4 regions of the Paenibacillus sp. Y412MC10 genome follow, and region 3 is predicted to be linked to each of the others. Evidence: predicted binding sites of a transcription regulator. Region 3 holds the regulator's gene; each other region holds the start of a gene.

Region 1 (3,213 bases), 3.0 Mb from region 3:
ATTTTGTTTGTTGTGTATGCGGGATATTGGCAGGCCGTGTTTGCGGTGACGCTGGTCTCGGCCGTCGTATCGCAATTCTCGCAGCCATCGTCCATGAAGATCATCAAGCGGTGTTTGCCGGATGAGCATGTGCCCGCGGCCACGGCGTTATCCCAGACCTCGATGTCGCTGTTTATCATTTTGGGACCTATGGTAGGCACGACGATTTATCAAGCATTTGGATTGCAGGCCTCTTTAATCAGCTTGCTGATTCTGTTCGGCGCTTCGGCGATCGTGTTGGCCTTTCTGCCTTCCACCGTGGACGAACCTTCCAAGGACTCGGAATCAGCCGGTTCGTTCGTGAAGGACATGAAGGCAGGCTTCGCCTACATCGGTTCCAGCCGGCTGTTGAAGGTGCTGCTGGTAGTCTACGTTTTGTTGGCGCTGGGCAGCGGACTCGTACAGCCGCTCGACATCTTCGTCATCACCGAGCGTCTTCAGCTGGAGATGTCCAGCGTCCAGTGGTTCACCGCGCTTGAGGGCTTGGGCATGTTGATCGGCGGTGTGATCGCAGCGGTGATTGCAGGCAAAGTGAAAGGTTCCTACTTGCTGTTTGCGGGGCTGGCCTTCCTTGGACTCTCGACCTTTGTCGAGGTGCTGTCCCAGTGGCCGATCCTGACCGGCTCGATGCGCTTCGTCACCGGGGTGCTGATGGCCATGGCCCAGACGGTCCTGATGGCGGTGATGATGCAGCAGGTGGAAGAGAAATTCATTGGCCGGCTGAACGGCGTGATGACGCCGATATTTACCGGCATGCTGCTCATTGGCTCCGGGCTGACGGGCTGGTATATGTCGGTAACCTCCATTGTCGTGGTGTATTTCACGGCAGGCGCGCTCTTCCTGCTGTCGTCGTTCATCAGCATGAAGCTGCCGATCGCCAAGGTGCCGGTGCAGGAAACGGAGGCGCCTGTCAGGGTAGAGACTGCGGCCAAAGCCTAGCGGGTGAGTAAAAATCTATACATTTAAGCCGAATCTGGCAGAATGGTATCAAGCGCGAACGGGCTTCGTACTGGTAAAGACAATCCAAAAGAGCGGTGCCGGGGAGAAACCCGGGCACCGCTTTTTCGGCATATGCGATTCCTCGAAGGAAGCGAAAGGCAGTCACCCCGCTAAAGCTGATCCGAAGCTCCACCCATGGACAAGGTGCTGTGCCTATATCCATATATCGCTTAAATGGCCACACCGAATCCGATCCATGTTATTCGCTGCAGCGTGGTCAGCAGATCAAGGCATACGGAACATCACATCTGTACCTGTCCGTCCCTTAGGACACAATCGTGATATAATTCACGTTCTTGCCAAAGAAGCTGCGTTACAATGTTGGTAACGATAACACGAATATCATGAGCTGCATTCGGATAGGTAGACAAGGCGGATGCGGAAGAAATGAGGGAGTGACCATGGCTTACCATAAACCTGAGCGCATTGCGGAGATTACCGTGGAGAACGGGGTAAAAAAAGCGCATAACTCCGCCATAAACGTGATGATATTAGGATTCCTTGCGGGGGCATTTATTGCGCTCGGCTTTTTGCTTGACATACGCGTGATTGCCGGAGCGTCTCCAGAATGGGGAGGGATTGCCGGTTTTATAGGCGCTGCGGTATTCCCCGTCGGATTGATTCTTGTCCTGCTTGCAGGCGGGGAGCTGCTGACGGGCAACATGATGGCCGTGTCCTTGGCCAGATTCAAGCGGCGAATTTCCACGAAGGAGATGATGCGGAATTTAGCGCTTGTCACGGTCAGCAATATGTTGGGAGCGTTATTCGTCGCTTACTTCTTCGGACATGTGACCGGTATGACAGGCAGCGGCGTTTACCTGGAGAAACTGGTGGATATGGCCGGGCATAAGCTGGACGACAGCTTCCTGCAAGCCTTCCTGTCGGGCATCGGGTGCAACTGGCTCGTAGCCCTCGCCGTATGGCTGTCCTACGGATCGGATCAGATGAGCGGCAAAATTCTCGGGATCTGGTTTCCGACCATGGCGTTTGTCGCCATCGGGTTTCAGCACGTGGTGGCCAACATGTTTCTCATCCCGGCCGCGATTTTTGAAGGCTATTACAGCTGGGGCGAGTATCTGATGAACTTCATTCCGGTATGGCTGGGCAATTTCGTTGGCGGCGCGTTATTTGTGGGAGCGACATACGGAACCGTTTATTTAAAGCAGGAGAATCAAGCCGCAGCCGCTCCGCGCGGCGAGCAGACGCCTGTGCCATCGGCTAGCTCCCCTCAACAGGTTCATTCCGCGCAGAACGTTTCCTAATGCCGGAGGCCTGGCAAGCGTCTGGGCAAAAAAAGCTGCGTTCAACCGTCCTTGATGAAAGGCAGCGGTTGATCGCAGTTTTTTTGTCGTGATGGGCGAGGCTGTTCCCAGTAATGAATCAAGCAGGGAACAAGCCCGCTATTTTTTTAAATGGTAGGGAACCGTCGTGATGATCACGTCTCTCCGATACAGGAGATGTGCCCGGATGAGCAGGCTGGATTGATTGTGCAGGAAATTATGCCAGCCCTTCTTGGGGATGAACTGCGGAATGACGACGGTAACCTGATAGTCGGATTCGCTGGCCTTGCGCTGCACGGTATCGATGAATTTCGTCAGCGGCTGAATGATGCTCCGATAAGGCGAGTGCAGCGTCACCAGCCGGATGTCCGGCTGCCACTTTTTCCATTTTTCCTGGAAGGCGACTTCCTCCTCCCGCTCGAACGGCACGTACACCGCGATGATTTGGCCCGCTCCCAGCGATTTGGCGTAATTCAGCGAGTTCTCCACCACATGCGTGATTCCTGCCACAGGCAGGATGATGACATTCCCCTCAATCGGCTTAACCGGCTCGCAAGTCGTAATCCGGAGCTGGTCCGCTACCGCCTCGTAATGCTTGCGGATCCGGGTGAAAATCCAGATGATCAGCGGCAGGAATATCAGCACGGTCCACACCTGGGCGAATTTCGTAAAGAAGAAGATCATGGTCACGATAAAGCTGATGCATGCGCCGGTGGTGTTAATGATCAGCTTGACGATCCAGCCTTCAGGCTTTTCCCGAATCCATTTCACCATCATCCCCGTCTGGGAGAGGGTAAACGGGATAAACACGCCGACGGCATACAGCGGAATCAGATGCTCGGTTTTGCCTTCAAAAGCCAGCAGCAGCAGAATGGAGAAAAATCCAAGAATAATG
Region 2 (3,213 bases), 170 kb from region 3:
TCCCTCTCCTCTTGATGGGTCACCGGATTCAGCATCGCCAAATAATAATGGATGGCAGGACGGCATTTCGAGCAGCCCTCAGGGTTGCTGAAGTTCAGAACATGCATGACTTCCTTCGTCGTGGTCAGCCCCTTGGCGCTGATTTCGGCGACGATTTCGTCCCGGTCGAGCGTGGTGCACGGACATATGCCTTGTTTGCCTGCCGTCTTAAAGCCATCGCCCAGTACGCTCTGAAGGATTTGCTCCACGACTGGCTTGCAGCCTCCGCAAGAACGGGTCGCTCCCGTGCAAGCTTTGATTTCGTCCACCGTCGTGAGGCTTTGAAGCGTCACGGCATCCACAATGGCCTTTTTGGTTACGCCGTTGCAGCCGCAGACGATTTCATCGTCGGGCATCTTATCCAGCGAGAAGGCCTTGCCGTTTCCTTTACTTGCACATTCGGTGCCTATGATCGAATGATAGATCTCCTCGGTCATGGCCGTCTTTTTTCGAATCATGGATTGAAGGCTGGCCGAATCGCTGACATCCCCGAACAGAATCGCGCCGACGATGATATTGTCGCGCAGCAGGATTTTCTTATAAGTCTTGCGCCAATCGTCCTTCGCCACGATCACCGAGTGATCGGCCTGCTCCATGAACTCTCCTGCGGAGAATACATCAACGCCGCTGATTTTCAGTTTCGTCGATACGATGCTGCCCTCGTAAGGCTGGCCGTCCACGCCGCAGAGATGCTTGGCAAGAACCTGTCCCTGCTCGAACAACGGCGCAACCAGGCCGTAGCATGCCCCCCGATGCTCGCAGCATTCGCCGACCGCATACACGTCCGGCCAGGAGGTCTGAAGATAATCGTTGACTACGATTCCCCGGTTCACTTCGATACCGCTCGCTTGGGCTGCAGCAACGTTCGCTCTGATACCCACGGCCATGACCACGAGTTCCGCTTCAAGCTCATCTCCATCTTTGAACCGCAGCCCCGTGACTCTCTCATCGCCCATGATTTCCGTGGTTTGTTTGCCTAATAAGAACCGGATGCCCTGCCGCTCCAGCTCCCTTTGCAGCATCCCCGATGCCATGGAATCCAGCTGGCTCTCCATCAAATCCTGCATGAGATGAACCACCGTCACCTCCATGCCCAGGCTGACCAATCCCTTCGCGGCTTCCAGACCCAGCAACCCTCCTCCGATGACGGCCGCTTTCTTGTATGCCTTGGCGGCTTGAAGCATCTGCGTGCAGTCGGCGATGTTTCGAAATCCGATAACTCCCTCTTTATCACTGCCCGGTACAGGCAATATAAAAGGTTTCGAACCTGTAGCTATAATCACTTTGTCATAAGGAACCGTCAATCCGTTATCGGCCGTCACTACCTTGCGCTCCCCGTCGATGGCGGTGACGGTCACACCCGTATGCAGGGTGATCTGATTGTCCTCGTACCATTTCCAGTCATTCAATACGATGTCGTCCAAGGTTTTGCTGCCTTCCAGCACATAGGACAACATAATGCGATTGTAGTTCGGGTGAGGCTCCTGTCCAATGACGGTGATGTCAAATTTCCCACCCAATTTAATGATTTGCTCGACCGTGCTTATGCCTGCGATACCGTTGCCAATGACAACCAACTTTTCTCTCTTTATATTGGACATCGTTTGATTCCTCCCCAACACGTGATCTAGTGCTCGTGTATTCCACTGCTTACAAGTAAATTATATCGTGTAAAGGCATATATTTTTGTGATTTATTTCACATTGATCTTTAAAATTTAAATAAAAATACCAAATAACCCTGTCCGATTGGAACAAGGTTATCCTAAAAAGACGGCCTGCTATATGATTTCGGCTTCCATATAGGCTCGTTCGCCGCCGGGCACTTTTAAATAGGGACGAATTCCGGCAAATCCCCCCGCATCCAGGTTCACCCCGGTCATCCAGTTCCCCTCCAAAAGGCCTCCTTCCGACTGCATGATGACGGCAGGCGCCTCGATATGCTCCTGGTACAGTACGATGCCGGCCTGAATGGTCTTATAGGCTTTTCCTTGCTGCACCAAAGGCACTGCACTAATATACGTTGGCACAAAATAATGGGCGATCACGTCCAGCTCCTCCCCGTCGAAGAACGCTTCGCTGCCGAGGAAGGGATGCAGCATCACGATTTTTTCATAGAGCGACCAGATGATCATATGCAGGAATCTTCCCATCCGTCCCTTATTCTGCTCGGAAGACGAATTCAATGTTTCGGTTTCATAACCAATGAACTTCCATCCGCCGGGAGCCTTGACCCATTTCTGGAACATGTCGACCCGAGCGGTGCCGTCTTGGCTAACGGATGCTACAGCGTCTGGGCTTGTTCCACACACGGCCGACCACAGTGATTCCGGTACATACTGGCTCAGCACCCTCTTGGTTTTCTCAAATATATGAAGCACTTGTAATGAAGCGTTTTCAAGCTCTGAGATGTCCTCTTGTCCATAATGGAACCGGGAGATATTCGTTCGCTTGATCATGGGCTCGCCTCCTTGATATGCCGCCTGGATTATTACATCATATAGAAGGTGCGTCAGCTTGGTGCATGTCCGGATATTTTTGCAGGACGAAACAAAAAATCAGCCATTCCGGTTAAGAAAAAAAACCCTGAAATGAGGATATCTCATGCCAGGGTTTAATCGTCAACGGGAGTCTTAAGATGACTCATCTGTCGATCCATTGTTCTGCCCAGGATGAAATTTGCTCCATCACCGGACGCAGTGCTTTGCCTTTTTCAGTCAGTTCATATTCAATACGTACCGGAGTTTCCGGATAGACATGACGAATCAGTATGCCTTCGCATTCCAAATCCTTCATCCGCTCGGAGAGCATTTTATCGCTCATGGACGGAATCAAATTCGAAATATCCTTAAAGCGCTTAGGTCCGCTCATCAGCGTTTGAATAATCAAGCCGTTCCACCGTTTGCCCAGAAAAGAAAAGGCCGATTCGAAACGGGGACACATCGTAACATTTGTAACTTCCATATCCCTTCACCTCTTTACGAAGTCACCTTGTTTATAGAAACTCATAAGCTTACCCAGAAATCTAGAAAACTTACGAATTGTAAGTATGTTTCATTTTAGCATATTTTCGAGAAGCTGAAAACCTCCTAGCCCCTTTTTCCCAGAAAATCAGCGCTTATCCCCCTAATATCCGAGCCAAAATATCCAAATCGTCCTCAATCAAAGTGGATAA
Region 3 (3,213 bases):
GCCAAGCAATAATAGCAGGACGCCGGACACGCTTAGCAATATCCACTTCGTTTTTTTCTTCAAATCCGTCTTCCTCGCTCCCCTTGATTATTCCCTAGAGGGTTGTAAGACGCTCAAATGCACGCTGCGCTTCCCGGCGGATGCGTTCCTCGTCGAGAGTAAGGCTCGCGCCATTCTTCACCACCTGCTTGCCGTCAACCCATACATGCTCTACATCCTTCGCGCTGGCAGAGTAGATCGCGTGAGAAATATAGTCGGTCCGCGGAAGGAAATGCGCCTGATCCGTATTCAATGCGATCATATCGGCTTTCATCCCAACCGCGAGCATACCGATATCCTCAAGGAAAGCGGACTTGGCTCCGTACTCCGTACCCATTCGAAGCGCTTCGGAGGCCGGAATGGCTGTCGGATCCCCGCTCACTCCTTTATGGATCAGGGCAGCCAGCCGCATCTCTTCGAACATATCCAGGTTATTGTTGCTAGCAGGTCCGTCGGTACCGAGCGACACCGTTATGCCGGCTTTGAGCAGCGCAGGTACGCGGGCGACTCCGCTCGCAAGCTTCAAATTGCTTCCGGGATTATGCGATACGGCTACTTGATGCTTGGCCAAGACTTCGATTTCTTCATCGGTCAGATGAACGGCATGCGCAAGGAGCGTAGGACGGGAGAACATGCCCAGCTTCTCCAAATGGGCAACGGGGCGAAGCCCGTAGTCCTTAACATTCTGAGCCACTTCCGTTTCCGTTTCGGACATATGGGTATGCAAAGGCAGGTTCAAGTCATGGGATGCTTGAACGAATTTTTCGATGAAATCCGGCGGGCAGGTATAAGGCGCGTGCGGCGAGATCATCGTCGTAATTCTGCCGTCAGCCTTGCCATGCCAATCCTTCGCGAATGCCACCGCCTCATCCAGCTTCTGCTGCTGTACCTCGGGCGGGCATAAACCGATTACGCCGCGCGTCAGGACGCCGCGCATTCCCGAGTCCTGGACAACCTTCGCGACCTGATCCATATGGTCATACATATCCACAAACGTCGTGGTTCCGCCCTTGATCATCTCCAGCACGGAGAGCGATGTGCCCCAATATACGTCGTCTGACGTGAATTTGGCTTCCATCGGCCACATTTTTTCCTGAAGCCATACCTGCAGCGCCAGATCGTCCCCATAGCCGCGAAGAAGCGACATGGCGGCATGTCCATGCGTGTTCACCAATCCAGGCAGGAAGAACAGATGGGTTCCGTCGATAATCTCTGTTCCCTCTTCCACGACGGGCTCCTCTTCGCCCAGGTACGTGATCCGGTCGTTCTCGACCACCATATATCCGCGCAGCACGGATCGGTCTTCCTCCAGTACTGCAAACGTTCCGTTCTTAACCATCCACTTCGTTGTTGTCATGTGCTGCATCCTCCTTGCCGTTATCCAAATAATAGGCCAAACTTTGCAAATCCGTTGTAAAATCAGCCGTATGAATCCGGATATGGGCTGGGGCTTTCAGGATGGTTGGCGCAAAGTTCAGAATCGCCTCGATCCCTGAGGCGATAAGCTGATTCGCTACGTTCTGCGCTTCGAAATCCGGAACGGTAATAATCCCGATTCGAATGCCGTGCTCATGAACCGTCTTCTCCAGCTCTTCCATCGGCTGTACGACCAAATTGTTAATTTTCATACCAACTTTGGGAGAATACGAATCGAAAATCGCCACAATCTTCATATTATCCTTCAGGAATGCATTGTAATTCGATAATGCATGTCCAAGATTACCGGCCCCGACCAATGCGACATTGATCTTCTGGTCCAGCTTCAGAATCTGGCGAATCTTCTCGATCAGATAAGAAACATCATATCCGATCCCTTTCCGTCCAAAATCACCGAAATACGCCAGGTCCTTACGAATTTGAGCAGGATTGAGGTCCAGCTTCTGTCCCAATTCCTGGGAGGAAACCGTAGAAACCTCCCTCTTCTGAAGCTCATTCAAATAGCGCAAGTATACAGGTAATCTGCGGACCACGGCTTCCGAAATTTTTTCCGATTTCATGCATGCTCCCCCTAATAATAGGTTAATAACCACATCTTTTTTTGTTGATCGTGCTTGGTTTCACTTTATTCCGCTTGGTTTCCCGCGCTTGCCTCTTCCTGCAGCCATTCCGAAATTCGGGGAACGATCCCCTCTGTCGGCATGTGCTCCATCTTCGGCCCCGGCAAGGAATATAAGAAATACTTCCCGTAATAGGATTCAATGACCCGGGTATCGTACACGATCACGATCCCTTTATCTTGTGCTGTTCGCACCAGACGCCCAAACCCCTGTTTGAAACGAATGACCGCTTGCGGAACCGAAAGCTTCATGAAGGGATTCTTCTTCTGCTGCTGCAGCAGTTCGCTCTTGGCTTCGACCAAGGGGTGATTCGGCGGCTGGAACGGCAGCCGGACGATGGCAAGACAAGTCAGCGCCTCACCCGGAATGTCTACCCCTTCCCAGAAGGAGCTGGTGCCCAGCAGCACGGAAGCGCTGCTGTCCTGAAATCTTCGGATTAACTTGGTACGGCTGGTCCCGTCCATACCTTGTCCCAATACCGTGATGTCGCTTGATGCCAGCGCTTCTTTCAGCGGCTCGTGCACCTGGCGCAGCATCCGGTACGAAGTGAACAGGACGAGCATGCGGCCATGCGTAGCGACGGCCGTATCGGCCAAAGACTTCACGAGCGTATTCACAAAGAGTGCATCCCCGACCGATCCCTTCACGCTCGGAAAATCACGCGGCACGACAAGAAGGGCTTGTTCCCTGTAATTAAACGGGGACGGGAGCTGAACCGTGTTCAGGTTCCCCGCTTCAGCCGCTTCCTGAAGACCCAGGTTCTCGATCATGAACTGAAACGATTTGTCCACCGACAAGGTCGCCGATGTCAGAATCACGCTTTGTTTCTTGTCAAAAAACAATTCCTTCAAATGAGAGCTCACGTCGACGGGCACGGCATACAACTGCAGCGATTTGCTGCGGAAATTGCCGTTCGCCTCCATCCAGTATACCGTGCCCTCATCGTTCAGGGCCATGAAGGAGCGCAGGTCTTCGCGATGCGCGGCCAGGTCCTTAAACAGACCCGAAAGGTCGGTTAACAGGCTGTCCGCGCTGTAGTCATCCAAATCTTCCTTCATTTCGGCGATCAGCTTATCGCCCTTGCGCACGACATCGCCCAGCGTCAGATGAATTTGAT
Region 4 (3,213 bases), 170 kb from region 3:
GCAGGTCTTCATGCGATCCGAGAATTTCAGGATGACGTCCTCATTGTGCGAGTGGATGACCGACGAGTGGCCCATGCCGCCAAAAGCAACCATCTCTTCGGCGCGCGTGATGCCCTCTTCCGCATCTTTCACTTTATAGCAGGCCAGCACCGGGCTCAGCTTCTCGGCGGACAACGGATAAGCAGGACCGACTCCCTCCAGCTCGGCGACCAGAATCTTGGTGCTTTCCGGTACCTCAAAGCCGCAAGCCTCGGCAATCTTGGCTGCCGGCTGTCCGACGATGGTAGGATTGACGGCGCATTTATCCGCTACCATGGCATGCGCAGTCAGCTTCGCCAGCTCTTCCTTGTTCACGAAATAACAGCCGCTGGCGATCATTTTTTTCTTCACGTTATGATAGATCGGCTCCTCGATAATGACCGCTTGTTCGGATGCGCAGATCATGCCGTTATCAAACGTCTTGGACAAAATCAAGTCGTTCACCGCTTGATCGAGGTCCGCGCTTTTCTCGATGAAGCACGGCACGTTGCCGGGACCTACGCCGAGGGCTGGCTTGCCGCAGCTGTATGCTGCTTTGACCATCGCCGATCCGCCCGTAGCCAGAATGCAGGCAACGTCAGGATGGTTCATGAGTGTATTGGTTTTATCCATGGAAGGAGCCTCGATCCACTGGATGCAGTCGGCCGGAGCGCCTTGTTTCACGGCGGCGTCCCGCAGGATGAGCGCGGCCTCCCTGCTGCATGCCTGCGCGGATGGATGGAAACCGAAGATGATCGGGTTTCTTGTTTTGATGGAGATCAGCGCCTTGAATATGGTGGTCGAGGTCGGATTGGTTACCGGTGTGATCCCCATGATGATCCCGATCGGCTCCGCAATTTTTTGGAAGCTGTCATAGGCATTGTCTTCGATGATACCTACCGTTTTGTCGTACTTGATGCTGTTGTGGATATACTCCGTGGCAAACAGGTTTTTGATGATTTTGTCTTCATACACGCCGCGGCCCGTTTCTTCAACCGCCATTTTCGCCAGCTGCATGTGCTTCTCAAGTCCGGCCATGGCCATGGCCTGCACAATTCCGTCGACTTGCTCCTGATCGAGTTTCATAAACTTTTCTTTTGCCCGATTCGCCTTGTCGATCAGACCTTGAATGTACTCTGCTGCCGTTTGTCCCTTCACTTCAACCGTTGTTCCTTTGCTCACAGCCATATCTCTCATCCTCCCATGGTTCATGTTCTTTCTGTCTACGCTTCGATCGTAACACAGACGCTTCTTAAATCATGTGAAATATTTCACAATATTAAAATTTATCTTTTCTGTGTGATTTATACCTGTCTTTTCCCTCTTTCAAGTGAAAGAGATCACAATGTTTGAAAATTCGCCATGATTTCCCTCTTGTTCCGCCCCACAAGTGAATGTTTTCACGTTATAATGTATTTAAAGATTAAACAGATCAAATTTTAGGATGTTAGGGGATACCACCATGAAAACTGTAGACCATGTAATGGAAATCGAAAACTTAGGGAACACGCAGTGCTTCTCGGAACAAAACCGCAACCGTCTGCTGGTCACCATGAAGGAAAGGGTACTCCCTGAAGGATCGCATTTGTTCTGGGAAGGCGACTTCGCCGACAAGCTGTACTTCGTTAAACAAGGAAGAATTAAATTGACCAAATCGACGGATGAAGGCAAAGAGCTTATTCTATATATGTACCATCCTGGAGACATGGTCGGGCAAGCCGATCCATTCTTCAGCAACAACCACAGTTTTTCGGCAGAGGTGCTTGAGGACAGCGTAGTCGGGGTCATCGAGCACAAGGATCTGGAGCTGCTGATCTGCCAGCATTGCGACTTCGCGATTGATTTCATGAAGTGGATGGGCATACACCACCGCATCACGCAGACCAAATTCCGCGATCTCATGATGTACGGCAAGCCCGGCGCATTAACGTCGACGCTGATTCGTCTGGGCAATACCTACGGGCAGCATCAAGAGGATGGCACCATTCTCATCAACAAAAAGATCACCCACACCGATCTTTCGAACATGATCGGGGCCACCCGCGAAAGCGTGAACCGGATGCTGAGCGACCTTCGCAAAAAGGACGCCATCGAATATGCCGGCGGCATGATTGTTATCAAAGATCTGCCGATGCTGCAGGAAATATGCCACTGCGAGCTGTGTCCGAACGAAATCTGCCGGATTTGATCCGCCTAAAGCCCCTTTGGTGCATAATATATGGGCATCTGCTTACAATAAACCTTGTCTTTCCAAACCAAATCAAAGGGAGTGCTCAGCATGCGTGAAGGTTTGATTCCTGCTGTTCTTGGAACCGTGGTTTCTGCTTCGGGTGCCGCTCTGCTTTGCAGCAGGTATAAATTTGCTGCAACCGGTATTCTAGGCTTCGGACTGGCTCATATGGTGCTTGGTGCGATTGACCTGGTGGAACATCGGTAAACGATTTGGAAGGCAAGATTCTCACGGCTGTCCTTTCAGTTCAATGACTGAGGAGGACAGCTTATTTATGCTATCGCCCTCCTGCTCCCTTCAGCGATGACATATCCAAAAGCGGATTTCCCAAAAGAATATTACATCTGACTGGAAGCCCACCACTTTTTTCTGCTTGGAGAGTTCCGTGTGCGCATCGTTCCTCCCATTGCCTTTGTCCCCAAATTTCTTGGAATGGTCGTATCGTATACAAAAAAAGAAACCGTTGCTTGGCAAATGGACGAATGACAGACCATTAACCAAGAACGGTTTCTTTGTTTATTCGTCAGGTTGGACTTCATCTGACAATGAACTAGGAGGATGGAATTCCTCCGTTACACCGCCTATCATAGCCTACTTTTGCTTGCTCCCTTTTCCCGAAGAGATAAACCAGTAAGCCATGCCTACAAACAACCCGCCGCCAATGATATTCCCCAGCGTGACCGGCACCATGTTACTGATCCAGCCGCCGATGGATACCGTCTCGGGATGTCCCGGCAAAATCGTCGCCAGCGTCAGAAGCGACATGTTCGCTACGCTATGCTCATACCCTGTCGCAATGAAGGCAAACAGGCACCACCATATTAAAATCAGTTTCGTGGTTTCTCCTTTGGCCCGAATCCCCATCCACAGGGCCAGACATACAAGCCAGTTACATAATATGCCTCTAAAAAACAGCTCCATGAACGGATCGTTCATTTTCTTGGCTGCTGCCGTGAAGATGAGAT

What was found. The regulator Rex, encoded in region 3, represses fermentation and respiration genes when NADH is low (regulators of the CRP and FNR family bind a similar motif). The targets are predictions, from matches to a motif close to TTGTGAAATATTTCACAA.
Region 1: the regulator Rex is predicted to act here: its motif matches at 1,315-1,332, upstream of GYMC10_RS29615 (formate/nitrite transporter family protein).
Region 2: the regulator Rex is predicted to act here: its motif matches at 1,726-1,743, upstream of nirB (nitrite reductase large subunit NirB).
Region 4: the regulator Rex is predicted to act here: its motif matches at 1,278-1,295, upstream of adhE (bifunctional acetaldehyde-CoA/alcohol dehydrogenase).

The regions. Positions count from the first base shown of each region.
Region 1 covers NC_013406.1:6,693,376-6,696,588, reverse strand. The annotation lists gene GYMC10_RS29620 (MFS transporter) at 1-978, shown strand, start outside; gene GYMC10_RS29615 (formate/nitrite transporter family protein) at 1,440-2,300, shown strand; gene GYMC10_RS29610 (APC family permease) at 2,439-3,213, opposite strand, start outside.
Region 2 covers NC_013406.1:2,401,201-2,404,413, reverse strand. The annotation lists gene nirB (nitrite reductase large subunit NirB) at 1-1,640, opposite strand, end outside; gene GYMC10_RS10310 (hypothetical protein) at 1,820-2,497, opposite strand; gene GYMC10_RS10305 (winged helix-turn-helix transcriptional regulator) at 2,682-3,002, opposite strand; gene GYMC10_RS10300 (uracil-DNA glycosylase) at 3,157-3,213, opposite strand, start outside.
Region 3 covers NC_013406.1:2,574,916-2,578,128, reverse strand. The annotation lists gene GYMC10_RS11235 (DUF5590 domain-containing protein) at 1-63, opposite strand, end outside; gene GYMC10_RS11230 (amidohydrolase) at 95-1,396, opposite strand; gene GYMC10_RS11225 (redox-sensing transcriptional repressor Rex) at 1,371-2,036, opposite strand; gene dinG (ATP-dependent DNA helicase DinG) at 2,102-3,213, opposite strand, start outside.
Region 4 covers NC_013406.1:2,406,087-2,409,299, reverse strand. The annotation lists gene adhE (bifunctional acetaldehyde-CoA/alcohol dehydrogenase) at 1-1,206, opposite strand, end outside; gene GYMC10_RS10335 (Crp/Fnr family transcriptional regulator) at 1,481-2,206, shown strand; gene GYMC10_RS10330 (hypothetical protein) at 2,297-2,455, shown strand; gene GYMC10_RS10325 (formate/nitrite transporter family protein) at 2,840-3,213, opposite strand, start outside.